Regions from separate parts of the Cupriavidus sp. D39 genome, predicted to be linked through region 1. Evidence: predicted binding sites of a transcription regulator. Region 1 holds the regulator's gene; the other holds the start of a gene.

Region 1 (6,958 bases):
GTCGTCCTTGCGCTGGGCGTCCTTGCGGGCGGCCTCCTTGCGGGCGGCTTCCTGCCTGTCGGCTTCCTGGCGCGCGCGCAGGTCGGCCTGCTGGCGCGCCTCTTCGCGGGCGGCGGCCTCGGCCTGGCGGCGCTTTTGCTGCTGGAGGGCGATCTCGGCGTCCTCTTCCGCACGGGACCTCACCGCTGGCGCGGGGGTGCGGGCCGGGCTTGTACGATAGGCTGGGGTTCGGGCGGCGGCGGGGGCGGGCGCGGGGCGGTAGTTGCCGGGACCTCATCCCAGAGCTCGGCTTCGGCGCCGACCGGGGTGCTGCTCTGCCAGTGCACACCGAAATACAGCACGATGCCCAGCAACAAATGCATGAAAACCGCGAGCAGGAAGGAACGCAGGGTTCCCCGCTCCGGGGCCGGCTGATAAGGATAGGCGGCGGTCTTCATCGCGTGGGGCGCTGCTTACTTGGGCTTGACCATCAGGCCGACGCGCTTCACGCCGTCGGCCTTGAGCACCGACATGACGTCGAGCACGGCCTCGTACCTGACCGAGCGGTCGGCGGCGATCACCACCGGCTGGTCGGGATTCTCGTTCTGGCGCTGATGCACGAAGTCGATCAGGCCCTGCTTGTCGAGCTTGCGCTCGAAGCTGTTGCCAGCGTTATCCTTGCCGCGCGCGGTCAGTGCGCCGTCCTCATGCACGGTCACGACGATGGGAGGCGCCTTTTGCTGCTGGGTGGCGTTGGCCACGCTGGGCAGGTCAACCACGGCGGGGTTCACGATCGGTGCTGCCACCATGAAAATGACGAGCAGCACCAGCATCACGTCGATGTAAGGCACGACGTTGATGTCGGCACTGGCCCGGCGGCGCGAGCCGCCACGGCGCTGTATCGCTGCCATTGCTGGTTCTCCTTGACCGAAGACGTTGGTGGCTTCGGCGCTTTAGCGGGTCTGCCGTTGCAGGATGTTCAGGAACTCTTCCATGAAGCTCTCGAAGCGGATGGCCAGGCGATCGACTTCGGTAGCGTAGCGGTTGTAGGCAATGACCGCCGGAATCGCCGCGAACAGGCCGATGGCGGTGGCGACCAGCGCCTCCGCAATGCCGGGCGCCACTGCGGCAAGCGTTGCCTGCTGCACATTGGACAAACCGCGGAAGGCGTTCATGATCCCCCATACCGTGCCGAACAAGCCGATGTACGGGCTGACCGAACCCACCGAGGCCAGGAACGGAAGATGCGATTCCATCACATCCATCTCGCGCTGGTAGGCCGCGCGCATGGCACGACGGGCGGCGTCGAGCAGCGCGCCGGCGTCGTTGTTGCGCTCGCGCGCTTTCAGGTATTCGCCCATGCCGGACTCGAAGATCCGTTCCAGCGCGCCCGTGTTGTGACGGTTGTTGGCTGCGCTCTGGTAGAGGGCCTGCAGATCACCGCCAGCCCAGAAGTCGCGCTCGAAACCCTCGGTCTGGGTGCGCGCGGCGCGCAGGGAGAAATGCTTGCGGAAGATATATGTCCACGAGAACAGGGACATCACCAGCAGCAGGGCCATGACGGCCTGTGCCAGCACACTGGCGTGCAGCACCAGCGAAATGATCGACAGGTCTTGCGTGACGGTCACGGGATTCATCGAGCGGTCTTGATGGTTGCAAGGACGGGAGCGGGAATGGGAGTCGGGCGAAATGTGCTGCGATCAACACACCCGACCCGGATGGCGCCAGTAGCCAGCAATTGCTCGCCACGCCAGGCTTCCTGGGCGAATTGGACCGACGCCGGGCCAACCCGTTCAATCTGTGTCCGGATCTCAAGCAGGTCGTCCAGACGGGCGGGGGCATTGTAGTCCACCGCCGTGCTTCTGACGATGAAGACGACGCCGGACTCATCGGCCAGCGCTTGCTGTTCGATGCCAAGCGAGCGCAGCCACTCGGTACGGGCGCGCTCGAAGAATTTGAGGTAATTGGCGTAGAACACCACGCCGCCCGCGTCGGTGTCTTCCCAATACACCCGCAAGGCCCACACATTGTTGCTCATGGCCGCGATTGTAGCGGAGAGCCGGCCCGACCCGGTGTAAACCCTTGTCCGACATTACAACACTTACATTGCCTGACAGACAAGGCATTGACTTTCGGCCCCGGGGCCCACCACACCGTCTTGCAGCGAGCCAGCGCCTCGCGTTAAACTGCCGCCAACCATTCCATCTTGCGCGACTGGCGAAGTCAGTGGGCACTACCACGAGGAAGCGCAAAGTTCTCTGGCGCGATGTTTCAAGCGCCTGCCGCTCGCCTGGGCAGCGAATGGGAAGCAGGGTGCGCCCTGCGCCGGATAGCTAACGCGTCCGACGCCGGTCGCCTGTGCCTTCCCCGCGCGCCCTACCCCGAAGCCATTCGGAATTCCCCTTTTTCAGACGAGTTTTCGCCATGTTCGAACGCAGCCGCTATACGATCGACCAGATCGACCCTGAGATTTTCGCCGCCATCCAGAAGGAAGACCAGCGCCAGGAAGAACACATCGAGCTGATCGCCTCGGAAAACTACACCTCGCCGGCCGTGATGGCCGCGCAAGGCTCGCAACTGACCAACAAGTATGCCGAGGGCTATCCCGGCAAGCGCTACTACGGTGGCTGCGAGTACGTCGACGTCGTCGAGCAGCTCGCCATCGACCGCGTCAAGCAACTGTTCGGCGCCGAAGCCGCCAACGTGCAGCCCAACTCCGGCTCGCAAGCCAACCAGGGCGTGTTCTTTGCCGCGCTGAAGCCGGGCGACACCATCATGGGCATGAGCCTGGCCGAAGGCGGCCACCTGACCCACGGCATGGCCCTCAACATGAGCGGCAAGTGGTTCAACGTCGTCAGCTACGGCCTGGACGCCAACGAAGACATCGACTACGACGCGCTGGAAAAGCTGGCCCAGGAAAAGAAGCCCAAGCTGATCATCGCCGGCGCCTCCGCCTTCGCCCTGCGCATCGACTTCGAACGCATCGCCAAGGTAGCCAAGTCCATCGGCGCCTTGTTCATGGTCGACATGGCCCACTACGCCGGCCTGATCGCCGCCGGCGAGTATCCCAACCCGGTACCCCACGCCGACTTCGTCACCACCACCACCCACAAGAGCCTGCGCGGCCCGCGCGGCGGCGTGATCCTGATGAAGGCCGAGCATGAGAAGGCCATCAACTCGGCCATCTTCCCCGGCATCCAGGGTGGCCCCCTGATGCACGTGATCGCCGGCAAGGCAGTCGCGTTCAAGGAAGCCCTGTCGCCCGAGTTCAAGGCCTACCAGCAACAAGTGGTCAAGAACGCCCGCGTGCTGGCCGAGACCCTGATCGAGCGCGGCCTGCGCATCGTCTCCGGCCGCACCGAAAGCCACGTGATGCTGGTCGACCTGCGCGCCATGCAGATCACCGGCAAGGAAGCCGAAAAGGTCCTGGGCGAGGCACACATCACCGTCAACAAGAACGCCATCCCCAACGACCCGGAAAAGCCGTTCGTCACCTCGGGCATCCGCCTGGGCTCGCCGGCCATGACCACCCGCGGCTTCAAGGAAGAAGAAGCCCGCCTGGTGGCCAACCTGGTCGCCGACGTGCTGGAAAACCCGCACGACCTGGCCAACATCGCCAGCGTGCGCGAGCAAGTGGCGGCCCTGACCAAGCGTTTCCCGGTCTACGGCTAAAGCCCCCTGCGCCACCCGCCCATGCGCGGGTGGCCGGCAGCCCGCCGCGGCCCGCCAGCGCCGCCGGCGGGCCTTGCCAACCCGGCCCGGCGCGACACAGAATGACAAGACGCTGCACGCGCAGCACGCGCCCCGGCTCAAACTTCGAGGTGGTCAGGCATGAAATGCCCCTTTGCGCCCATTCCAACACCCAGGTCCTGGACACGCGCATGTCGGAAGAAGGCGATACCGTGCGCCGCCGCCGCCGCTGCGAATCCTGCGACCGACGCTTCACCACCTATGAGCGGATCGAGCTGTTCTTCCCCGCCATCGTCAAGAAAAACGGCTCGCGCGCGGACTACACCCGTGACAAGCTGAAGGACTCGATGCGCCTGGCACTGCGCAAGCGCCCGGTCTCGGCTGAAGCCATCGACGCCTCCATCACCCGCATCGAAGAGAAACTGCTCGCCCTCGGCGAGAAGGAAATCCCCAGCAGCCAGGTCGGGGAACTGGTCATGCGCGAGCTGCGCCGGCTCGACAAGATTGCGTATATCCGGTTTGCTTCGGTGTATCGGAGCTTTGAGGACGTGTCGGAATTCCGCGACGTGCTGGATGAGTTTTCGGCGTCCACCCCGCGAAAGGGGTAGCAAAAGTTACTAAAACGTAATTAAATCAATTCCGCCAGCATCCTGGGCTGCCACTCCAACAAGAAGAACAAGCCCGGACAGAGCAAACAGAAGAAATAGCGAAGTTTTTTTCGGACGAGGGTCAAAATGGGTCAGTCTTGCTGCCGGGGGCAGCCGGCTATGCCATGCTTGGCGCGCCGGCGGCGTTCGCCCGCATCGCTTGCGCGCGCGGCATTTCAAGCGAGATCGCGCCATCGGGCGGCGTCAGGTCATGCCCTCCTGTTCGTCAATCCCTGCAGGAATCACCCTGCAAGATTGCCTCGTTCCCCACTGAACTTCCGGGCCTGACTTCCCGCATTGCCGCCATTCGGCCCGCGCGCGTCGAGAAAGGACTCACCCTGATCGAGCTACTAGTCGCGCTGAGTATTCTGGCGATCCTGGCGGCAGCCGCGACTCCAAGCTTTACCTCGTTCCTGCAACGAGCCCGGCTGCGAACCGAATCGAGCGCACTGGTTTCCGATATGGAACTGGCCCGCAGCGAAGCCGCACGGCGCAACACGCGAGTGACCATATGCCCGACGACCGACGGCTCCACCTGCACCAGCAGCTGGAGCAACCGCCGCATCGTTTTCGTCGACCTCAACACGGATGGCAGCTGGAATTCCGCGACCGAAGAGCTGCTGCGCGTCAGCGACACACCCAGCGCGAACCTCGCATACACAGCCAGCGGCTTCGCCAACCCGGGCATCATCCGCTTCAATAGCTACGGTACGCCGGACGCATTTGCGAACTGGAAGCTCTGCACCAGCCCAGCCAGTGCCAACGGCAATGCCGTGTCGCTATCGGGAAGCGGCCGCCCCATTGTCCAGTCAGTTGCCTGCCCCTGAGCCATGGCACGCCACCCACTCCAGCCTCGCCTCCCCGTTCAGCCAACCAGGCGCCTGGCTGGCTTCACCCTGATAGAGGCCCTGGTCTCGATCGTAGTAATGTCGATCGGGGTGTTGGCACTGGCGCGACTCCAGGCCCAGACCCTGGTCGACGGCAGAAGCGCCTCCATGCGCAACATTGCCACCATGTTGGCATACAACCTCGCCGACCAGGTCAGGAGCAACGAAGCCGCTCAAGCCGCGGGATACTACAATCTTCCTGGCGCAACTCCCACGGCGGCGTGCTACAGCACTGCGGGCTGCACCCCGCAGCAGATGGCGGTCACGAGCTACAAGGTCTGGCTCGACGAAGCGGGCTCCGCGCTGCCCGGCGGCTACGGCACCGTCTGCATCGACTCGACTCCGGGCGATGGAACACCCTCGAATCCCCAGTGCGACAATGCGCCCAACGCACCCTACGCTATCAAGATCTGGTGGCAGGACGACCTGACGCACAGCGGTACGGCAAGCACTACCGCGCCCCCCCAATGTCCCTCTTTGTGACGACATTAGTGCCATGAACGAAAATCGCTCAGGCAAGGTGCGCGTTCCTGCGGGCTTCACGCTGGTCGAATTGATGGTCTCATTGATCATCAGCATGCTATTGATCATTGCCATCGCGTCGCTCTATCTCGGCCAACTGAGGTCCTACGATACCCAGTCAGATTTGTCTCTGGTCCAGGAGAGCGCGCGCGCCATCGGCCAAATGCTTCAACGCGACGCCCGCCAGGCAGGCTACACCGACTATGCCACCCTGAACCGCTTCGGCTCCGCCACCAATATCATCGATGCGGTAAATGACCAGGGCACGAACAGTAGCGATACGCTGTCCTTCCGTTTCTACGGTTCGTCCACGCCGGGCGCGGCAACCGCGGACGGGTCAATCGTCGATTGCACAGGCACCGCGGCCCAGAACGCGACGCTGATCTTCGAGACCTACTCCGTGGTAACCGACGCGACCACCGGCGAACCGTGGCTGCAGTGCAGCGTCAACGGCAACGCCAGTGCGCATGTTCCAGGGGGTCGAGCGATTGCAGGTGTTGTTCGGCGAGGATACCGATGGTGACCTCTCCATCGACCGCTACGTGGCGCCGGGCGTCGCGAATATGGCGAACGTCAGGGCCGCGCTGATTTCGGTCGTGATACGCGGGACCACCCGTTCGAACGTGACGGCCGCATCCGCAACCGTGAATCACTTTGGCACGGTATACGCGCCTGGCGACGTCGCTCCCAGCAATGATACCGGCAGCGTATCGGTGGTGCCTGCGGACGGTCGTCTGCGCAAGCACTTTACCTATTACGTGGCCCTGCGCAATCGATTGAACTAAGGTCAGGCAGATGACGCTGCAAGCCACGAAACGTTGGAACCGAATGACGCAACTTCCTGCGGCCAGGCAGGCAGGCGTGTCACTGGTAGTGGTGTTGCTCTTCCTCGTCATATTGACGCTGGTCGGCGTGTCATCCAGTCTGCTAAGCACGTCCGGCGAACGCATGGCCCGCAACTCGCGCGACCAGAATATCGCTTTGCAGGCCGCGGAAGCTGCGTTGCGCGATGCCCGGATAGATATCACCACGACGCGTGGCATCGCCGGCGCCACCGGTGCCACCGCGACTTGCGACTACACGGGGTTCAAAGGGTTCTGCACGCCGGCCACGGCCGGTCAGCCCGTATGGAACCTGTATATCGAGGACGACAACCGGTCCGTCACGCTGGGAGCGATCACGAAGACTCAAGGCGTGAATCCCGTGGCTGGCGTAGCCAAGCAACCGCACTAC
Region 2 (6,958 bases), 610 kb from region 1:
GATTGATCTTGCCCTCAACAGCACGCACCGATTCAGCAAAACCCTGTGCCTCAAGTAGCTTAGCCAAATCTTGGTAGCTGGCTCCCTTCCGAGCCATCAATCCGCGCGCAGTCCGCGCAGCAAGTTGAGTCCAAGGTGTTTCGACGTAGCTCACAGCGGACCGGCCCTGTTGTTCGAAAGGTCGCGCAAATGCTCATAGATGGACTGCTAGCGAGGGAGCCTGCCAATTCTTCTCGGCATGGCAGCCATATGTCTCTTGATGATGCACGCCCCCAAGCACAAATCTCAGTCTAACTGTCACGCGACCAATAGTGACAGCGATCTCACGCAACGTGTCAGAGAGGCTGAGGTGACAAAAATCTCGCGACTTCGGTCACCTCAACGAACACCCCCAATTCGGAGAAGCATTCAAGCATACCAAATGCTACTAAGACTATCCGTTCACTTCTTAACCCCACAGCATGCGCTGTGTTCGGCAACGCCACGTGCGAGAAATGCTTCTGTGGCTCTTACAAAATTGCACCGCCCAAGAACCCTTAGAAATCTCACACTAAGTGTCCGTCAATCTCACTTTAAGTGTCCGAAATCTCAACTTAACTGTCCGTGAGCGACAAAACAAACTCAATCCCAGGACAACGCCCCACCCGTCTGGTACTCGATCACACGCGTCTCGAAGAAGTTACGTTCCTTCTTCAGGTCGATCATCTCGCTCATCCACGGGAACGGGTTTTCCTCGTTCGGGAACAACTGCTCCAGGCCGATCTGCTGGCAGCGGCGGTTGCAGATGAAGCGCAGGTAGCCCTTGAACATCGGTGCGTTCAGGCCCAGCACGCCGCGCGGCATGGTGTCCTCGGCGTAGCGGTATTCGAGGTCCACGGCCTTCTTGAACAGCGCCGTGATCTCTTCCTTGAACTCGGCGGTCCACAGGTGCGGGTTCTCGAGCTTGATCTGGTTGATCAGGTCGATGCCGAAATTGCAGTGCAGGGACTCGTCGCGCAGGATGTACTGGTACTGCTCGGCGGCGCCGGTCATCTTGTTCTGGCGGCCCATGGCCAGGATCTGCGTGAAGCCGACGTAGAAGAACAGGCCTTCCATGATGCAGGCGAACACGATCAGCGACTTGAGCAGCTTCTGGTCATTCTCCGGCGTGCCGGTCTTGAAGGCCGGGTCGGTCAGCGTGTCGATGAACGGGATCAGGAACTCGTCCTTGTCACGGATCGACTGCACTTCGTGGTACGCGTTGAAGATCTCGGCTTCATTGAGGCCGAGCGACTCCACGATGTACTGGTAGGCGTGCGTGTGGATCGCTTCTTCGAAGGCCTGGCGCAGCAGGTACTGGCGGCATTCCGGCGCGGTGATCTGGCGGTAGGTGCCCAGCACGATGTTGTTGGCGGCCAGCGAGTCGGCGGTGACGAAGAAGCCGAGGTTGCGCTTGATCACGCGGCGCTCGTCTTCGGTCAGGCCGTTCGGGTCCTTCCACAGCGCGATGTCGCGCGACATGTTGATTTCCTGCGGCATCCAGTGGTTGGCGCAGCCGGCCAGGTATTTTTCCCAGGCCCATTTGTACTTGAACGGCACCAGCTGGTTGACGTCGGTCGAGCCATTGATGACGCGCTTGTCGGCGGCGTTCACGCGGCGGTCCGTCGGCGCGTCGGACGCCGGCAGGTTGCCGAGGATACCCGTGCCGGCCGGTTGCGTGGCGGCCGGCGGCAGCACGCCGTGCTGGTCGACAGAGCGTGCGGCAGCAGGCGTGGCGGTGGGATTCGGCGCGGGCTGCGGGGCAGCCTGCGGGGTGGCTTGAACGTCGTCGTCCCAGCTCAGCATGGTGTGGTTCTCCGTGGAATGCTTTGGTTTGCCGCGGTCCTCGCCGCGCGCAGGCGGCGCGGCGAGGATGGCGGCAGGTAATGGCTTACTGGCAGCGAGTTACTGGCAGGCTTCGCACTCGTCGAAACCGGCGTCGCCGGGGCGCATCGTGCAGACCGCGCCTTCGGCTTCCGGCATGGCCGGTGCGGAGGCGGCGGCCTGGTCGATGCCGGCGGCGCTGATGCCGCCGTCGCTACCCGACGACACGGCGTTGAGCGAGCCGCGCGACACGGTGGACTTCTCCACGTGGGTGGCTGCCATCGTGCGCAGGTAGTACGTGGTCTTCAGGCCGCGCAGCCAGGCCAGCTTGTAGGTGTCGTCCAGCTTCTTGCCCGAGGCGCCGGCCATGTAGATGTTCAGCGACTGAGCCTGGTCGATCCACTTCTGGCGGCGGCTGGCAGCTTCCACCAGCCAGCTCGGCTCGACTTCGAAGGCCGTTGCGTAGATGTCGCGCAGGTCTTGCGGGATGCGGTCGATGCGGGCCAGCTTGCCGTCGAAATACTTCAGGTCGGCGACCATCACTTCGTCCCACAGGCCGCGTGCCTTCAGGTCGCGCACCAGGTAGTCGTTGACCACCGTGAACTCGCCCGACAGGTTGGACTTGACGTACAGGTTCTGGAAGGTCGGTTCGATGCAGGCCGACACGCCGATGATGTTCGAGATCGTTGCCGTGGGTGCGATCGCGATGCAGTTCGAGTTGCGCATGCCGTGCTGCTTGATGCGCGCGCGCAGGCTGTCCCAGTCCATGGTCGAGGAGTGATCCACTTCCAGGTAGCCGCCGCGTTCTTCGGCCAGCAGCTTGAGCGAGTCCTGCGGCAGGATGCCACGATCCCACAGTGAGCCTTCATAGGTGCTGTAGCGGCCGCGTTCTTCCGCCAGCTCGCTGGAGGCGCGGTAGGCGTAGTAGCACACCGCTTCCATCGAGGTGTCGGCGAACTGCACGGCGGCGTCGCTGGCGTACGGCAGGCGCAGCATGTGCAGGCAGTCCTGGAAGCCCATGATGCCCATGCCGACCGGACGATGGCGCAGGTTGGAGTTGCGTGCCTTCTCAACCGCGTAGTAGTTGATGTCGATCACGTTGTCGAGCATGCGCATCGCGGTGCGGATGGTCTTCTCGAGCTTGGCGTGGTCGAGCACCTGGGTGCCGTCGGCCAGTTGCTTCAGGTGGGCCACCAGGTTCACCGAACCCAGGTTGCAAACGGCGATCTCGCTCTCGTTGGTGTTGAGCGTGATTTCCGTGCACAGGTTGGAGCTGTGCACCACGCCCACGTGCTGCTGCGGGCTGCGGATGTTGCACGGATCCTTGAAGGTGATCCAGGGATGGCCGGTCTCGAACAGCATGCCCAGCATCTTGCGCCACAGCTGCATGGCGGGGATCTTCTTGAACAGCTTCAGTTCGCCGCGGGCGGCCTTGGCTTCGTAGCCCAGGTAGGCCTCTTCGAAAGCCTTGCCGACCAGGTCGTGCAGGTCCGGGCAGGTGGCGGGCGAGAACAGGGTCCACTCGCCGGCTTCCATCACGCGCTTCATGAACAGGTCGGGAATCCAGTTCGCCGTGTTCATGTCGTGGGTGCGGCGGCGGTCGTCGCCAGTGTTCTTGCGCAGCTCGAGGAATTCCTCGATGTCCAGGTGCCAGGTTTCCAGGTAGGCGCAGACCGCGCCCTTGCGCTTGCCGCCCTGGTTGACCGCCACGGCGGTGTCGTTCACCACCTTCAGGAACGGCACCACGCCTTGCGACTTGCCATTGGTGCCCTTGATGTGCGAGCCGAGGGCGCGCACGTTGGTCCAGTCGTTGCCCAGGCCGCCGGCGAACTTCGACAGCAGCGCGTTTTCCTTGAGCGCTTCGTAGATGCCTTCCAGGTCGTCCGAGACGGTGGTCAGGTAGCACGACGACAGCTGCGAGCGGCGGGTGCCCGAGTTGAACAGGGTCGGCGTGGACGACATGAAGTCGAACGACGACAGCAGCTGGTAGAACTCGATGGCACGGGCTTCGCGGTCCTTCTCGCCCAGCGCCAGGCCCATGGCCACGCGCATGAAGAAGGCCTGCGGCATTTCGATGCGGACTTCGTCGATATGCAGGAAGTAGCGATCGTACAGGGTCTGCAGGCCCAGGTAGTTGAACTGGAAGTCGCGCTGGGCGTCCAGTGCCGCGCCCAGGCGGGCTAGATCATAGGTGGCCAGCTTCTCGTCCAGCAGCTCGGCTTCGATGCCGCGCGCGATGAACTTGGGGAAGTAGTCGGCGTAGCGCGACACCATCTGGGTCTGGGTCACTTCGGCGCCCAGGATTTCCTTGCGGATGGTGTGCAGCAGGATACGCGCGGTGACCTGGCTGTAGGCCGGGTCCTTCTCGATCAGGGTACGCGCGGCCAGGATGGCGGAGTCGTAGACCTGGGTCATCGGCACGCCGTCGTACAGGTTCTTCAGCGTTTCCTTGAGGATCGGCTCGGCGCTGACGGCGTCGCCCAGGCCCGAGCAGGCGTTGTCGATCAGGCCATGCAGCGCGCCCAGGTCCAGCACGCGGGCAACGCCGGCGTCCGTCACGTTGAACGTGGCGCCGCCTTCCTGCACGCGGGCCACCGCCTGGGCGTTGGCCTGGGCGCGTTCCTGGGTGCGCTTCTCGCGGTACAGCACGTAGGCGCGGGCCACTTCATGCTCGCTCGAACGCATCAGCGCCAGCTCGACGTGATCCTGCACGTCTTCGATATGGAAGGTGCCGCCGTTGGGGCGGCTGCGCAGCAGCGCGCGGACCACGTTCTGGGTCACTTGCTCGACCACTTCGCGCACACGCGCCGAAGCGGCGCCCTGCCCGCCGTTGACGGCGAGGAAGGCCTTGGTCACCGCTACCGAGATCTTGCTCGGCTCGAACGCCACGACGGCGCCGTTACGGCGGATGATCTTGTAGTCCTGGTAGCTGCCAGCGGCGGCAGTAGCGGGGTTCGACTGCGCGTTCGCTGCTGCACCGGCGGCGGTTGCGCCGGTGGAAAGTTCGTTCTGGGCTGTCTGCATGAGGAACTCCTGTTCTGACCCGTGTTTTATGAGTGACAAAGAGTCCCGGGCAAAATGCGCAAAAAGGCTCAGACACGCCGGCCGGTCTTACCCGGAAGGGCGCGCTGCTATTGCTGGATTCTGCTGGGACTCTTGTGATGCGCCGGCCCTTCGGCGGACCGCAGCCAATGCTGCGGCGGTAACTGCACACCTAGGCCGGCTCCCGAAAGCACCACTAGATCTAGTGGTCGATGCGAAAAACTGGACTAAGTATAGTGAAACCCGGCGGATTCACCAGTCTTGACAAGTGCTTTTTGGCGCGAATTCCAGTGCCGGCGCGGCATGCGGCGCTGCGCCATACCCGCCAGCCCAAGAGACGCAAGGGAATCCGCCCGACGGTTCGTTACCGCACCGTGACGCGAAATTTTTTTGATTGACCTGCCTGGTTCGATAGGCGCGGACTTTATCAGGGTTTTCCCCAAATCGCGGCTATCCCCTAGGCCCCGCTTGTTGCCCTTGCCTCAGGGCTGGTCTTTGCGGTAAGGCAGTTGCGCGGGAGCCACGCCGGCGGCAGCGGCGAAGGCCGCCCAGTCGAAATATGGCCCCGGATCGGTCTTGCGCCCGGGCGCGATATCGCTGTGCCCCGCCACGGCCCGCACCGGATAGGTGCCGAGCAGGGCACGCACCAGCGCGGAGGTGGTGTGGTACTGGGCCAACGTGAACGGCTGGTCGTCGCTGCCTTCGACCTCGATGCCGATGGAGAAGTCGTTGCAGCGAGGCCGGCCGAAGAACTCGGACTGGCCCGCGTGCCAGGCCCGGTCCAGGCAGGACACGAACTGGACCAGCTCCCCTCCCGCGTCACCAGGAAATGCGCCGACACCTGCACCTGATAAATCGTGGCGAAGAAAGGGTGGCGGGACGGGTCGAGACGATTCAGGAAGAAGGCTTCGATATCGCCGCTGCCAAACTGCCCGGGCGGCAGGCTGATGTTGTGGATCACCACCAGGTCCACCGGCATGTGCGCGGGCCGGGCGTCGCAGTTAGGCGACGGCACCTGGCGCGCCGCGGGCACCCAGCCGGCCGCGTCGGGAGTCAACCCTTGCCCGGGCACGGGTGCCGGCGCGAGCTTGCCGTTGTCGCGATCAGGCATCGCGTTCTCCATCCGCCGCCAGCAGCCCGTCGCGCAGCGCTTCGCTGGTTTCGGCCGCGCCATCGGCCGGGTCGTCGCGGCCCTCGCGGATGCCAAGCTGCTGGATGCGGTAGCGCAGCTGGCGAAAGCTCAGGCCCAGCAGCGGCGCGGCTGCGGTACGGTTGAAGCCGGTCTGCTGCAGGGCCTGCAAGATCAGGTCGCGCTCGAGCGCTTCGAGCCGGCCGGGCAGGTCGATCGGGAAGGTGGCACGGCAAGCGTCTGCAGGCCACCTCCGCGGCACGTAGCGCCGTGGGTTGCGCAAATGGATCGAGCTGCGCGCCGCCCCGGGATTCGGCCCGCGCATCGTATGCAAGCGCCTGCATGGAATCGGGCCGCAAGCCGGACGACGCCGGCGCGGCGGCCACGGCCGTCGAAGCCAGGTAGGCGTGCGGCGCGGGCGGGCGTGGCATGGCCGAATGGCCCATGCCCGCGTCCATCTGGCCCAGGTCGCCCACCTCGATGGTATTGCCCTCCGCGAAGGCATAGGCGCGCTCGAGCAGGTTTTCCAGCTCGCGCACATTGCCCGGGAACGGGTAATCCGACAGCCGCTGCAGCGCAGCCGTCGCCAGCCGCTTGGGATGGGGATCGCCATAGCGCACCGCCAGGTGCTCCAGGATGGCGCTGGCCAGCACCGGGATATCCTCGCGCCGCTCGCGCAGCGTGGGCATGCGCAGCGCCAGCACGTTGAGGCGGTAGAACAGATCCTGGCGGAACTGGCCGGAGGCGACCATCGCGGCAAGATCCTTGTGGCTGGCGCACAGCACCCGCACGTCCACGCTCTCCTCGCGGCTCGCGCCGATCTTGCGCACGCGCCGCTCCTGCAGCACGCGCAGCAGCTTGACCTGCATCGCTAGCGGCAGGTCGGCCACCTCGTCGAGCAACAGCGTGCCGCCGTTGGCTGCCAGGAAGAAGCCACCGCGCTCG

What was found. Region 1 encodes NrdR, which represses ribonucleotide reductase genes. Its sites were predicted from a motif close to CACNANATNTNGTG; they were not measured.
Region 2: the regulator NrdR is predicted to act here: its motif matches at 5,079-5,092, upstream of OMK73_RS25485 (ribonucleoside-diphosphate reductase subunit alpha).

What each region holds. Positions count from the first base shown of each region.
Region 1 covers NZ_JAPNLE010000009.1:2,254,202-2,261,159, forward strand. The annotation lists partial or broken gene tolA (cell envelope integrity protein TolA) at 1-437, opposite strand, end outside; gene tolR (protein TolR) at 453-890, opposite strand; gene tolQ (protein TolQ) at 933-1,616, opposite strand; gene ybgC (tol-pal system-associated acyl-CoA thioesterase) at 1,613-2,017, opposite strand; ZMP/ZTP riboswitch at 2,180-2,282, shown strand; gene glyA (serine hydroxymethyltransferase) at 2,404-3,651, shown strand; gene nrdR (transcriptional regulator NrdR) at 3,816-4,277, shown strand; gene OMK73_RS22495 (GspH/FimT family pseudopilin) at 4,442-5,143, shown strand; gene pilV (type IV pilus modification protein PilV) at 5,147-5,686, shown strand; gene OMK73_RS22505 (PilW family protein) at 5,700-6,248, shown strand; gene OMK73_RS22510 (PilW family protein) at 6,220-6,510, shown strand; gene OMK73_RS22515 (pilus assembly PilX family protein) at 6,521-6,958, shown strand, end outside.
Region 2 covers NZ_JAPNLE010000009.1:2,868,073-2,875,030, forward strand. The annotation lists gene OMK73_RS25475 (DUF6471 domain-containing protein) at 1-154, opposite strand, end outside; gene OMK73_RS25480 (ribonucleotide-diphosphate reductase subunit beta) at 622-1,824, opposite strand; gene OMK73_RS25485 (ribonucleoside-diphosphate reductase subunit alpha) at 1,924-4,866, opposite strand; partial or broken gene ampD (1,6-anhydro-N-acetylmuramyl-L-alanine amidase AmpD) at 5,367-5,995, opposite strand; partial or broken gene OMK73_RS25500 (sigma-54-dependent transcriptional regulator) at 5,988-6,958, opposite strand, start outside.